DNA from 2 places in the Ensifer sp. 4252 genome. Region 1 is predicted to be linked to the other one. Evidence: riboswitches for the same ligand, from Rfam matches in the RefSeq annotation. Region 1 holds a riboswitch; the other holds the start of a gene.
The links. A riboswitch is a leader RNA that binds a small molecule or an ion and turns the genes downstream of it on or off. The one in region 1 is predicted to bind FMN.
Positions count from the first base shown of each region.

Region 2: another riboswitch for FMN. It lies ahead of ABIE33_RS01705 (EamA family transporter); the one in region 1 lies ahead of ABIE33_RS11655 (6,7-dimethyl-8-ribityllumazine synthase).

Region 1 covers NZ_JBNDIU010000004.1:120,215-123,622, forward strand. The annotation lists gene ABIE33_RS11650 (low temperature requirement protein A) at 1-1,109, shown strand, start outside; gene ABIE33_RS11655 (6,7-dimethyl-8-ribityllumazine synthase) at 1,445-1,918, opposite strand; FMN riboswitch at 2,010-2,261, opposite strand; gene ABIE33_RS11660 (ABC transporter ATP-binding protein) at 2,398-3,408, opposite strand, start outside.
Region 2 covers NZ_JBNDIU010000001.1:339,717-343,124, forward strand. The annotation lists gene ABIE33_RS01700 (esterase-like activity of phytase family protein) at 1-1,890, opposite strand, end outside; partial or broken gene ABIE33_RS01705 (EamA family transporter) at 1,975-2,145, opposite strand; FMN riboswitch at 2,405-2,659, opposite strand; gene hupB (DNA-binding protein HupB) at 2,781-3,056, opposite strand; gene lon (endopeptidase La) at 3,279-3,408, opposite strand, start outside.

The sequences.
Region 1 (3,408 bases):
TGGCCGAAGGGCATTTCAAGGCGGGGCTCATCGGCTTCTTCTTCGCCATGTTCGCGATCTGTTGGGCATGGATCAACTTCACCTGGTTCGCCTCGGCCTACGACACCGACGACTGGGTGTTCCGGTGTGTGACCATGGTGCAGATGGTCGGCGTGCTGATCCTGGCGATCGGCCTTCCCGCCATGTTCCACTCGGTTGACCAGGGCGTGCATCTCGACAACGGCGTGATGGTGCTCGGCTATGTCATCATGCGCGTTGCGATGATCTTTCAGTGGCTGCGCGCCGCCGGCCAAGATCCCGTGCGGCGTCGGGCCTGCATGACCTATGTGGTGGCGATCGCGGTTGCGCAGCTCGGCTGGATCGTGCTGATCTTCGTCGACTTCTCGATCATTGTCACCTTCGCGATGGTCGTGTCGCTGACGGCTATCGAAATGCTCGGGCCCTATATCGCCGAGAGGCGGTATGGCGGCACGCCCTGGCATGCGCACCATATTGCCGAACGCTACGGCCTTCTGGCGATCATCGCGCTCGGCGAAGGTGTCGTCGGCACGGTCGCCTCGATCACCGCGGTGGTGGACGGGCAAGGCTGGAACCTCGACGTGGCGCTCGTCTGCCTGGCGGGCACCGGGCTCACCTTCGGCATGTGGTGGATCTACTTCCTGTTGCCGAGTGCCGAGGTGCTGCACGTGCACCGCAGGCGCTCCTTCGTCTGGGGCTATGGTCACATGTTCATTTTCGCTGCAATCGTCGCGACCGGTGCGGGTCTGCATGTCGCTGCCTATTACATCGAGCACAAGGCGCATATCGGGTCACTGGCAACCGTTTTGACGGTGGCGGTCCCGGTCGCCGCCTATATCGGGCTCGTCTACGGCATGTATGCCTATCTGCTGCGGCAGTCGGAGCCGCTGCATGCCTGGCTGCTTGCCGGCACCATCCTGTTGCTGGCAGCGTCAATCGCAGCCGCAATGGTGGGCATCGATATGGCAATCTGCCTGATCATCCTGATGTTCGCGCCGTTCGTGACCGTCGTCGGTTTCGAGGCGGTCGGTCATCGTCACCGGATGGCAGCGCTGGAACGTTGCCTTGATGAGGTCGAGCGGGTGCATTGAGCGCCAGGAATTGACGAGTCGAAACAGCGGTTTGCCGGCTGTTGCTGACGGCTTGATTCAGGTGGTTCAGAGGCTGAATCAAGAAAGGGCGACCGGGCAGCTTTCGCGCGGAGTTGCCCCTCATCCTAGCCCTCTCCCCGCAAGCGGGGAGAGGGGACGCGACCTATCGCTGGCCGCCGATTGCTGTGAGAAAGCGACGGTCCACAGCTGCAGGCGAGGGAGTTCGGATGCTACGTGTGCCGCGTGTGGCCTTCTCCCCGCAGGCGGGGAGAAGGCGGCCGGCAGGCCGGATGAGGGCAGCCGGATACGGCGCGGGCTTGCGGCCCGCCAGCAGATCAGGCGTTGATCAACGCCAGCTTGGCGCGGGCGTCGAGGATCTGGGCGCAGGCGTTGGCGGCCTCTTCGCCCTTGGCGACGAAGTGCTCGCGGAAGAAGGCGATCAGCGGCGCGCTTTCCTGGAAATTGTGCGGGGTCAGTACCGCGGAGAGCACCGGCACGTCGGTGTCGAGCTGGACGCGCATCATGCCGTCGAGCACCGTGCCGGCGACGAAGTCATGGCGGTAGATGCCGCCATCGACGACGAAGGCGGTGCCGAGGATCGCGGCGTAACGGCCGGTCCTGGCAAGCTTCTGCGCGTGCAGCGGGATTTCCAGTGCGCCCGGCACGTCGAAGATCTCGACGTCGGCGGCACTGCCGCCAAGCTTCGTCCATTGGGCGACGAAGGCATCGACGCAGCGGTCGACGATGTCGGCATGCCAGCGGGCACGGACGATCGCAATCTTGGCGGTGGGGTGGGAAAGAATAGTCATGGTCTCAAGCCTTCCAGGGTTTGGCGTTTCCAATTTTCCCGTCGGGCGAACATGCATGCGCGCGAAACCCCGGCGAGGGGTCCACGTTCCTGCTTGCTCTCTTCCATCCGGACTGTGACCGTCGGCTCCGGAATCTGACCGGATCTGCTGACCCCTGGAGCCACCGCATGTTCCTTAGATCGCAAGCGATTTAAGGACAAAAACATGCGGCGATTCATAGAGCTACAGCGACCTTTGCGCGTCCGGAAGGACGCGCGGCGCTGTAGGCTCCAAGGCGCTCGCGGGCTTCGATCTTTCGATCGCTACCGCCGGTGGGGAGTTTCACCCCGCCCTGAGAACATGGGCGACTATATAGATCGGTCACGCACGGTCAAACGCGTGCCGCGACGAAAAACCGGGAAATTACGACAGATTTTTCCAAGGTCTGGCGCCGCCGGGCGAAATGATTCCGGCAGCGCGATGCCTTTGCAGGCTCGAGGCTATTCGCGAATGACCAGCAGATCCTTGGCGGCAAAGCGCAGCGTGACGTTGTCGCCGAAGGTCGGCGGCGTCAGGCCGGGGTCGTTGAACATGTCGAAGGAGATGACGTCGCCGCCGATGCGCAGCTTGGTGCGGATGACCGAGCCGAGGAAGCTGGTCGAAACCACCTCTCCGGTCAGTGCGGTGTCGCCCTTGGCGCTGTCGGCGATCGAGCCTGCCTCCGGGCGCAGCGCCAACGAAATGTTGTCGCCACCCTTCATGCCGGCGATCGAACCCTTCAGCGAGACCTGCTGGTTGCCGATGGTGACGGCGCCTGCGGCCGGATCGGCAACCTTGGCCTCGATGATGTTGAGCGTGCCGACGAAGGAGGCGACGAAGCGGGTGGCTGGCGTGTTGTAGATCTCGAACGGCGTGCCGATCTGGTCGGCGCGGCCGGCATTCATGACGACGATGCGGTCGGAGATCGACAGCGCCTCTTCCTGGTCATGGGTGACGAAGACGGTGGTGATGCCGAGCTGCTGCTGGATCTGGCGGATTTCTTCGCGCAGTGACACACGGATCTTGGCATCGAGCGCCGACAGCGGTTCGTCGAGCAGCAGCACCTGCGGCTTGACCGCGAGCGCGCGCGCGAGTGCGACGCGCTGCTGCTGGCCGCCGGAGAGCTGATAGGGGAAACGATCTGCCAGATGCTCGAGCTTGATGAGGCTCAGCATTTGCTTGACGCGCGTGTCGATCTCCGACTTCTGCGCGCCGGCGACTTTCAGGCCGAAGGCGACGTTGTCATGAACGTTCATGTTGGGAAACAGTGCATAGGCCTGGAACACCATGCCGATGTTGCGCTGGTTCGGCTTCAGCGTGCCCTGGTCCTTGCCGTCGATGGTGATCGTGCCGCCGGACGGCATCTCGAAGCCGGCGATCATGCGCAGGACGGTTGTCTTGCCGCAGCCTGACGGGCCGAGGAACGAAACGAACTCGCCCTTCTCGATGCCCATGTTGAAGTTGTGCACGAC
Region 2 (3,408 bases), on a different contig from region 1:
GGAGATTTCCGACAGGCCGACCCAGCCGCCGTCCGCCTTTTCGAGCGGATAGCGGACTGCACCCCATTCCTCGCTCGACGGCTTGTAGGAGACGAGCTTGACGAAGCCCTTCTCGTCATCCTTCCATTCGCGTTGAACGGCCATCCAGAGAACCTGATCTTCGCCTTCGCCGACGACCGTCACACCCTCGAAGCCGAACCGGCTCTCGCCCGCACGCAGTGCTTCAGGCAGGGCGATCTCCTTCTTGATCTCGCCCTTCTTGTTCACGTGCAGCAGCGCGTGGGCATAGAGCTTGTCGGAGTTGCCTTCCGAAGCGAGCCAGAAGCCCCCTTCCCCGTCATTGGCGATGCCTTCGATGTCGAGCTTCTGTGCCGGAGCGCCATCACGGGTAATGCGAAGCGTTTCGGTGATCAGCGCCGGCTTCTGTGTCGCGTCGATGGTGAAGATGGTCGGCTGCGATGCATAGACCGAATCGTTGACGGCGCGCAGGAAGCCCGGCTTGTCGGCAACGGCTGCGAGCCCCGAAAGCGCTCCGAAGCCCACCGGCAGACCATCCTTGTCGGCCGAGCGGATCTGCGGATAGGCAGCTTCGCCTTCGCCGCGCTCGTAGATCATCACATGCGAGCGCGCACCGCCGTCTTCGCCGAGATCAACCTCATTGGCAGTCGCAAGCAGATTGCGGGACGGGATCGCGACGGCACCTTCCGGCGAGATGCCTGATGGCAGCAGTTGCTTCAGTTCCGGCTCGGCGCCGGTGTCCTTGTAGACGCCGACGATCGAAGCGCGTTCGGACAGTACGAAGAACAGATTGTCTTCGCCGAACTTGGCAGCCTCAAGGCCTTCCGGCTCGACGCCCTTGGCCGACGAACGCTTTTCAGGATAGTGGCCGATCGAAGCGATTGCGTGCTCGAAGCTCGCGCCCGATTCGAACAGGACCTTGCCGGTCGTGTCGAAGATGGTGAACCCGCGCGAACCGCCCTCATAGTCGCCTTCGTTGGCAACGATGATACGGCTGTCGTCCAGCCACTTGACCGCGTCAGGCTCGCGCTTGCGACCCTGCTGTTCGTCCTTGAAGGCGATCGCACCGTCACGCTTGGCGTCGATGTTCTTGAGGTCGACTGCGCCAGCGGAGAAATGCGTCTTTACCGTCGCCGACTTGCCGTCGATGATGACGATGTGGTTGTTTTCCTGCAGCGTCAGCGCAATCTCGTCCTTGCCGTTGAAGGAAACGAATTCCGGCTCCGGATCGTCGCCTGCAACTTCGGCAAGACCCGTCAGGGTCACGTGCTTGATCGTCGCGCAATCGGCAACGCCGTCCTTCAGAGACAGGATCACCAGGTCGCCGGCAGGCATCTGCGGGATCTTGCCGTCATTTACCTCTTCATCGCGCTCGTTTTCGATGGCAATCGCAGCAAGGGTCCGGTCCTTGTTGACTGCAACGGAGTCCGGCTGGCCGCCGAGGTCACAGGTTGCCTCAACCTTCTTCGAGGCAACGTCGACGGTGGCGAGGAAGCCGGAAGGCTTGACGAAGCTTTCGCGCGTATTGACGGCTACCAGGGCCTTGGTACCGGAAACGGTCACCGACGTCGGCTCGCCGTCGAACGAAACGATGCCGGCCGCCTTCGGCGTCTTGGCGTCGGTGATATCGATGAGACCGATGCGCTTGCCCGGGCTATCGGAATAGATCAGCGTGTTGCCGTCTTCGGTCGCGGTGATGATTTCCGCGGAAGTCGCGTCCTTGCGGGCATCGCCCTCCGGCAGATTGTCGGCAACGGCGAAGGACGCAATGCGATTGAACACCGGTTCGGCGGCTGCCGGAAAAGCAACGGACGCAAGAAGTATGGCGGCAAGCGCCGTTCTGCATGATGAAATGGTCATGAAATCCCCCATGTCGAATATTCAAAACAAGGGGGTTCTGCGGGATGGCGATGACAGGCGCATGACAATGCCGCGCCTTTGTTGTGCAGCGTTGCCTTACGCGGTGGCGCGCTCGCGTTTCATCTCGTTGCGCATGATGAAAAGCGAGGCGCCGAGGATCAGGACCGCCCCCAGCCAGAGATAGCCGCTCGGCGCATAACCGAAGACGAGCCAGCCGGCGAGAACGTTGAGCGGCAGCTTGAGATCGTCGAAAGGCTGCACGTAAAGACGAGTGCAAATGCATATTGCCAGAAGGCGGTCGAGGTGGCGGAAAAGCCGAGCTGCATCGTCATCCATTGCGTGACGATATTCAGGAGAGCAAAGGCGACGCCGGCCAGTATCATCCAGGCGGCCCCGGCCATGGCACGGGAGGTGAAAAGTGGTTGGGTCGTCTCACTCATGTCCTTCATCCGCAAACGGGGACCAACACAAATCAGGACGCATGAGCGCGGGATGCGACGACGGACAGCCTGTCCTTCGCACCCCCGATCATTCTCTTTCATCCGGACTGTGACCGTCGGCCCCGGAGTTGCACCGGATCTGCTAACCTTCCGACGCAACAACGTCTGAAGTGCTCGCGGGCTTGGGCCTACTGCATGATTCCTTAAATCGAATCCGATTTAAGGAGAAGATCATGCAGCAGCTTTCAAGTGTCACGGCGTCCTTTGCGCGTCATATTTGACGCGCGGCGCCGTGAGCCCTTACCGCCGGTGGGGACTTTCACCCCGCCCTGAGAACAGGCTGAGCCGTAGACCAAAGGCAGGGCGGCTGCAAGGGCAGCCGAAAAGCAAAAGGGTCCGGCGTGAGCCGAACCCTTCAAGACTTGGACTGCCGGCCTCGTGTCCGGCCGTCAAGCAAACTTATCAGCCGTTAACGGCATCCTTCAGGCCCTTGCCGGCCGTGAACTTCGGAACGTTACGTGCCGGGATGTCAACTTCAGCGCCCGTGGACGGGTTGCGGCCCTTGGAGGCTTCGCGACGCGAAACGGAGAAGTTGCCGAAACCGACGAGGCGAATGTCGCCACCGTTCTTCAGTTCAGCCTGGATGGTCTCGAAAACTGCATCAACTGCGGAAGATGCGTCGGTCTTGGAAAGTCCGGCCTTCTCAGCAACGGCAGACACGAGCTCATTTTTGTTCATGTTTCCACCCCTTTCAAAATGGTTCGAAACGACTGTGTTTTTAAGCCGCGGCGGCTTGCGCATCGCCCGCGTCTTGCCATTCCCAATTGCGCCTAATCCCTTGGAATGCAAGGCTTGCGGCATGCTTTTACAACAAAAAAGACCGGCCAGAGGCCGGTCTTCCTTGTTTTTCTGCGAAATGGGCCTGACGGGAGCACAATTGCACCCGCCCTGTCCTGTCAATCAGTGGGCGATGGAAGCACCCGCTTCGTCTTGCGAATCAACCGCGGCGACGGTTGCCGGCTCGTTTGCCGGGTCCCATTCGATCGGCTCCGGCAAGCGGACCAACGCATGCTGCAGCACTTCGCCCATC